DNA from 2 places in the Streptomyces sp. NBC_00390 genome. Region 1 is predicted to be linked to the other one. Evidence: predicted binding sites of a transcription regulator. Region 1 holds the regulator's gene; the other holds the start of a gene.
The links. Region 1 encodes HspR, which represses chaperone genes until heat shock. Its sites were predicted from a motif close to TTGAGNNNNNNNNNCTCAA; they were not measured.
Positions count from the first base shown of each region.

Region 2: lon (endopeptidase La) is a predicted target of HspR. The motif match lies at 1,575-1,593, and genes of this name have one in related genera.

Region 1 covers NZ_CP107945.1:3,976,407-3,979,813, forward strand. Annotated here, with positions in the region: gene OHS70_RS17225 (LuxR C-terminal-related transcriptional regulator) at 1-832, opposite strand, end outside; gene OHS70_RS17230 (heat shock protein transcriptional repressor HspR) at 1,344-1,796, opposite strand; gene dnaJ (molecular chaperone DnaJ) at 1,798-2,979, opposite strand; gene grpE (nucleotide exchange factor GrpE) at 3,025-3,407, opposite strand, start outside.
Region 2 covers NZ_CP107945.1:2,849,936-2,853,342, reverse strand. Annotated here, with positions in the region: gene OHS70_RS11855 (GNAT family N-acetyltransferase) at 1-203, opposite strand, end outside; gene OHS70_RS11850 (hypothetical protein) at 359-742, opposite strand; gene OHS70_RS11845 (VOC family protein) at 992-1,375, shown strand; gene lon (endopeptidase La) at 1,626-3,407, shown strand, end outside.

The DNA of each region.
Region 1 (3,407 bases):
CGTCCGTGTGCCCTTCGGCCAGCAGGGCGGCGATGACGCGTTCCCGGTGGGTGATGCCCTCGCCGCCGCCGAGCGCCGGGACGGGCTCGGCGAAGGGAACGGCCAGCCGCCACAGGCGGTCGAAGACGATGGCGAGATAGTTGATCAGCGCCGGATGCCGCACCTCCAGCGCGACGGAGCGGTCCGCGGTGACCGGGATGAACGCGACGGCGTCGTCGAACAGGAGCAGCCGCTCGATGCATTCGTCGAGCGTGCGCACCTCCACGGCACCTCCCAGCTTGTCCAGGTAGGCGGCCAGGGCCGGGCCGTGCCGGGCGACATGGGTGTACAGCGTGCGCATCTGCACCTGCTTCCGGGCCATTTCCTGTGCCAGGGGCAATGCCTTGAGCAGGATCTTCTCGCGCCGGATCCCGTCGGGCTGCACAGCCCACATCCGCGTTCCGCACGCGGCGGTCGCCTGGTCGATGGCCGCCTCGATACGGGTGCGGCCGTCCAGCACCCGCAGCCCCTCGTCGCTCACCCCGGTCCGCACATCGAGACCCGCGAAGCGCTCGAACGTCGCGGCCAGTGCCGTCACGCGGTCGTGCGTCGCGGCGAAGTCCTCCTGGATGCCGTGCAGCAACCGGGACATGGCCACACGCGGAGGGGTCGGCATCAGCCACTGCATGTCCACCGGGTCGGGATGGAGCAGCGCCAACTCGACCAGGCACCACGCCTCTTCGGCCTCCTGGCGCGTGATGCGGCCCTTCTGCAGGGCGTGGGCGTACACCCGGTCCCCGTCGTCGCAGAGCCGCTCGGCCCCGTGCGGATGCGCCTCGGGCGCGTAGGTCATCGCTCCCACTCCTCGATGTGTCCTCAAACGTCCCCACCGGAAAGGGCGTTGGGCCGACGGGGTCCTGAACGGGGGCGAAGGCTGCCGCGATCATAGAGGACGTGGCACATCCCGCAGAGGGAAAACGGCGCCGCGGGCCGGGCCCCCTCAGCAAGTTGCGGTTCCACAAGCTGACGGTGCCCAAGCCGCGAAGAGTGCGCAAGAGTCTTCCTCAGGGACGCATCCGGCGGACCACGGCGCACTGACGGCGCCGGGGCCCGCGGCGCCCTGATCCGGCTGCCGCTCGCGGGTACGCCGGCCGCGTGGCCAGGACGCGGCCGACGGCGTCTTCCCCAAGATCGCGAACGGCGCTCATACACCCGCGGGTCGTTCCCCGCGGTCCTGGCAGTGCCGCGGGGAACGATTCGGGCGTACACCGACGACGGGTTCTCCCCCGAGTGCGGGGAGGACGCTACGGCGACGGGCCGGGAGAGCATCCGCTCTCCCGGCCCGTCGCCGTACAACTCACTGCTCATTCGGGGCGCTTCGGCCGCCACACCACCAGCGCGCTGGTCTGCTGCACGTCCTGGTACGGCACCAGATCGCGCCGGTACGAGGCGTGCACCTGCGCCTCGCGCTGCTGCATCGCCACCGCCGCGCCGTCCACGGCCGCCGACAGTTCGGCGACGCGCTGCTGGAGCGCCGCGACCTGGTTCTCCAGTTCGATGATGCGCTTGATCCCGGCGAGGTTGATGCCCTCGTCCTGCGACAACTGCTGCACCGTGCGCAGTAGTTCGATGTCGCGGGCCGAGTAGCGCCGGCCCCGGCCGGCCGTGCGGTCCGGGGAGACCAGACCCAGCCGGTCGTACTGGCGCAGGGTCTGCGGATGGAGTCCCGACAGCTGTGCCGCCACCGAGATGACGTACACCGGCGACTCGTCCGTCAGCTCGTAAGGGTTGCGACCGCGTCCGGATCTGCCATCCATCTCAAGCTCCCTTCGCTGCCTGGAACAGCTCGGCACGCGGGTCCTCGTCCGCGGTGGCGTCGCGGAAGGCCTGCAGTGCTTCCTTCGCCTTGTCGCTGAGCTCGGTCGGCACCGTCACCTCGACCGTGACCAGCAGGTCGCCGCGGGTGCCGTCCTTGCGCACCGCACCCTTGCCGCGGGCGCGCATCGTGCGCCCGTTGGGCGTGCCGGCCGGCAGCTTCAGCGTGACCGGCGGCCCGCCGAGGGTGGGAACCTTCACCTCGCCGCCGAGTGTCGCCTCCACATAGGTGACGGGCACGGTGACGGTGAGATTGTCGCCCTTGCGGCCGAAGACCGGGTGGGCGTCGACATGGACGACGACATACAGGTCGCCGGCCGGTCCGCCGCGCTCGCCCGGAGTCCCCTTGCCGCGCAGCCGGATGCGCTGCCCGTCGGAGACCCCCGCCGGGATGCGCACCTGCATGGTGCGCGAGGAGCGGGCGCGCCCGCTGCCCTTGCAGACCTCGCAGGGATCCTGGGCGATCAGCCCGCGGCCCTTGCAGTCCACGCACGGATCGGTCAGCGAGAAGGACCCGCTGCCACCGCGCGAGACCTGACCGGTGCCGACACAGGTCGGGCACACCCTGGGTGTGCCGTTCTTGTCGCCGGTGCCCGAACAGGCCTTGCAGGGCGCCTGGCTGGACATCCGCAGCGGGACCGTGGCCCCGTCGACCGCCTCGGTGAAGCTGAGCGTCACCTCGGACTCGATGTCCTGCCCGCGGCGCGGCTGCGTCCGCGTACCCGGACCGGCGCCCCGGTTGAACAGGCCGCCGAACACGTCCCCGAGACCGCCGCCGAAGCCGCCCGCGCCACCCTGCGCCCCGCCCTGGGCGCCTCCGAAGAGGTCGCCCAGGTCGAAGTTGAAGGTGCCGCCGGCGGCGCCGGGACCGGGCCGGAAGCCGCCGTTGCCGAACAGGGCACGGGCGTCGTCGTACTCCTTGCGCCGCTTGGGGTCGCCGAGGATGTCGTTGGCCTCGGAGATCTCCTTGAAGCGCTCCTCCGCCTTGACGTCGCCCTTGTTGGCGTCCGGATGGTTCTCGCGGGCGAGTTTCCGGTACGCCTTCTTGATCTCGGCCTCGGTGGCGTCCTTGGGGACGCCGAGAACCTTGTAGTAGTCCTTCTCGACGAAGTCCTTCGTGCTCATCGACGTCCCTCCTTCCCGACGGTCACTGCCTCGGAGAACTCAAGCTCAGCCCTCGTCCGGGCCACCGCTCTCCTCGTCGTTCGCCTTCTCCTCCTTGGGCGCCGCGCCCGGCTGGGGCTCGGCCACCGCGACCCGCGCGGGGCGGATCGTGCGCTCGCCGATGCGGTACCCCGGCTGAAGCACCGCGACGCACGTCGTCTCGGCGACGTCCGGCGCATACGAGTGCATCAGGGCCTCGTGGATGGTCGGGTCGAAGGGCTCGCCCTCCTTGCCGAACTGCTGCAGGCCCATCTTGGCGGCGGCCGTCTCGAGAGACTCTGCCACCGACTTGAAGCCGCCCACCAGCTCCCCGTGGTCCCGGGCACGGCCGATGTCGTCGAGCACGGGCAGCAGCTCGGTCAGGAGCGTCGCCGTGGCGATCTCCTTGA
Region 2 (3,407 bases), 1.1 Mb from region 1:
ACCGTCGGTGCGGCGAACTCGGCGGCGACCTTGCGGACCGTGGACTCGTCGTCGGAGGTCAGGACATGGCGGGTGGCGTGCGGGACCTGTCCGACATCGACGGTGAAACCCCAGGGCTGTGCCACCGGGTCGGCCGCACCGCGTGAGACGACCCAGCCGTCGACCCAGGCACGGATGGTCGCGGCGGTGCTCTCGAAGGACATCCGGAACTCCCCGTAATAGGCTCTCTGTAATGAGCCAATTACATATCGGAGGTGATGCGGGCGGCGACGGCATGCTTCCGTGATCCGCGCCACAGGGGCCGGCCGCGCGGGACCCGGCGGTCCCGCGCGGCCGGTGGTCGGTGCGGCGCGTTGGTCTATCGGTCACACGGTTCGTTGGAGCCGCCGCCGCTCAGGTAGGCGTCGTAGACCCAGCCGAGGCTGCCGCCGCCCGGTTCCCGGACCCATGTCCAGCTGTTTCCGTAGTCGTTCCAGACGTAGCAGTCGTACTCGACGGTCGTACCGGGAGCGATGTGCCCCACGACGGTGCAGGCGCCGTACGGGCCGGTGTGTGCGGCCACGCTGGTGCACTTGGTGATCGTGCCGCGGGTTCCGTCGTTGGGCTGGCGCGGCCAGTGTGCATTGCCACAGGTGGCCTCCGACTCCCCGGTGACCGTGGCCTGGGCCGCCGGTGCGGCCATCGTGCCCAGTACGAGCCCGGCCCCCGCGGCCGCTCCGGCCAGGACATTGCGCAAACGCATGCTCTCTCCTCGATCGTGATGATTGCGGTCGAAGCACGTTCGAGAGCAGCCTTGGGCACGCCGCCCCCGTCCCGGCAGGGCGAACGCCGTCCGGGACGCGTCCCGGACATGTCCCGGACGGGGCACCCGCCCGGTGATCAGGGGCGGGGCGCCTTCTTGCCGGCGCGCGATCCTCCGGGTGAGGGCGACGGCGCGGGCCGCGAGGCAAACGGGTGGCAGGCGAGAAACCGCTCAGGCAGGCTCGTCCTCATGGTCTCGGTGTTGCAGAACGTGGCGATCGACTGTGCGGATGCCTATGAACTGGCCCGGTTCTGGAGCGGGGTGACCGGCCACCCGCTGCATCCGGAGGACAAGCCGGGAGACGCGGAGACCCAGGTGATGCTGCCGACGGGGCCGCTGCTGCACTTCAATCAGGTGCCCGAACCGAAGAGGGCCAAGAACAGGATCCATCTGTGCCTGCGCCCGGAGACCTCGCGTGAGGAGGAGGTCGAACGGCTGCTGGGCCTGGGCGCCACCTTGGTCATCGACCGCCGCAACCCCGACGGCTCGGGATGGGCCGTTCTCGCGGACCCCGAAGGCAACGAGTTCTGCGTCCTGCGCAGTGAATCCGACCGGGGTGCGGTGCCGTCCTGATTCCGGGGGATCGGGCGGGTGCGGTGACAAAGCGCAGCGGGCCTGGGCCCGACCGGGCAAGGTCGCCCCGGACCTCGCAAGATCCCTCGCAAGGCTGATCTGCAACTCGCAAGCACCGATCCACCGCCAAAGGGCACTGGTCGGTGTGCGATCGCTCACGGCGAACATTGGCTGGGGAACATCCCGGGGCTCATGTGCATTGAGTCGGTACAGCTCAACTTGACTGCGCTTGACTGCCTAAGGGGAGACCATGGCTTCATCGACGTCCTCACCGCTCACCCTGCCCGTGCTGCCGCTCGACGACGAGGTCGTGCTGCCCGGAATGGTGGTTCCGCTCGACCTGTCCGATGCCGATGTACGGGCCGCGGTGGAGGCCGCCCAGGCCGCGGCCCGCTCCTCGGGCAACAAGCCGAAGGTGCTGCTCGTTCCCCGGATCGACGGCACATACGCCGCGACCGGTGTGCTCGGCACGGTCGAACAGGTCGGCAGGCTCTCCGACGGCGACCCCGGCGCGCTGATCCGCGGTCGCAGCCGTGTCCGGATCGGGGCCGGTACGAGCGGGCCCGGCGCCGCACTGTGGATCGAAGGCACGGCCGTCGTGGAGGTGGAGCCCGATCCGGTGCCCGGCGCCGTCACCGAACTGATCAAGGAGTACAAGGCGCTCGCCACCGACTGGCTGAAGAAGCGCGGTGCCTGGCAGGTCGTCGACCGCGTCCAGCAGATCGACAGCATCGCCCAGCTCGCCGACAACGCCGGCTACTCGCCGTTCCTGACCACCGCTCAGAAGGTCGAGCTGCTGGAGACGGCCGACCCGGTGGCCCGCCTCAAGCTCGCCACCGAGCAGCTGCGTGAGCACCTTGCCGAGCAGGACGTGGCCGAGTCCATCGCCAAGGACGTACAGGAAGGCGTCGACAAGCAGCAGCGCGAGTTCCTGCTGCGCCGTCAGCTGGACGCCGTGCGCAAGGAGCTGCGCGAGCTGAGCGGCCAGGACGGCGAGGACGAGTCCGACGACTACCGCGTCCGGATAGAGGCCGCGGACCTGCCCGAGAAGGTGCGCGAGGCGGCTCTCAAGGAAGTCGAGAAGCTGGAGCGCGCCAGCGACCAGTCGCCCGAGGGCGGATGGATCCGCACCTGGCTCGACACCGTCCTGGAGCTGCCGTGGAACGAGCGCACCGAGGACGCGTACGACATCCGGGGCGCCAAGGCCACCCTGGACGCCGAGCACTTCGGCCTGCAGGACGTGAAGGAACGGATCACCGAGTACCTGGCGGTGCGCAAGCGGCGCGCCGACCGGGGGCTGGGCGTGGTCGGCGGGCGGCGCGGGGGCGCGGTTCTGGCGCTCGTCGGCCCGCCCGGTGTCGGCAAGACCTCGCTGGGTGAGTCCGTCGCGCACGCGATGGGCCGGAAGTTCGTCCGGGTCGCGCTCGGCGGTGTACGCGACGAGGCCGAGATCCGAGGCCACCGGCGCACGTACGTCGGTGCCCTGCCCGGCCGGATCGTCCGCGCCGTCAAGGAGGCCGGCTCGATGAACCCGGTCGTCCTGCTCGACGAGATCGACAAGGTCGGCTCCGACTTCCGCGGCGACCCGGCCGCGGCCCTCCTCGAGGTCCTCGACCCGGCGCAGAACCACACCTTCCGCGACCACTACCTGGAGGTCGAACTCGATCTGAGCGATGTCGTCTTCCTGGCCACCGCGAATGTGCTCGACGCCATCCCGGAGGCGCTGCTCGACCGGATGGAGCTCGTCCGGCTCGACGGCTACACCGAGGACGAGAAGATCGTCATCGCCCGGGACCACCTGCTGCCGCGTCAGCTGGAGCGGGCGGGCCTCGAGCCCGGCGAGGTGACCATCGCCGAGTCCGCGCTGCGCAAGCTGGCGGGCGAGTACACCCGGGAGGCGGGCGTACGGAACCTGGAGCGTTCGGTGGCCCGGCTGCTGCGCAAGGTGGCGGCCGAGCACGAACTGGGCGACCGGGAGCTGCCGTTCACCGTCGGTGCCGAGGAGCTGCGGGCGCTGATCGGACGGCCGCAC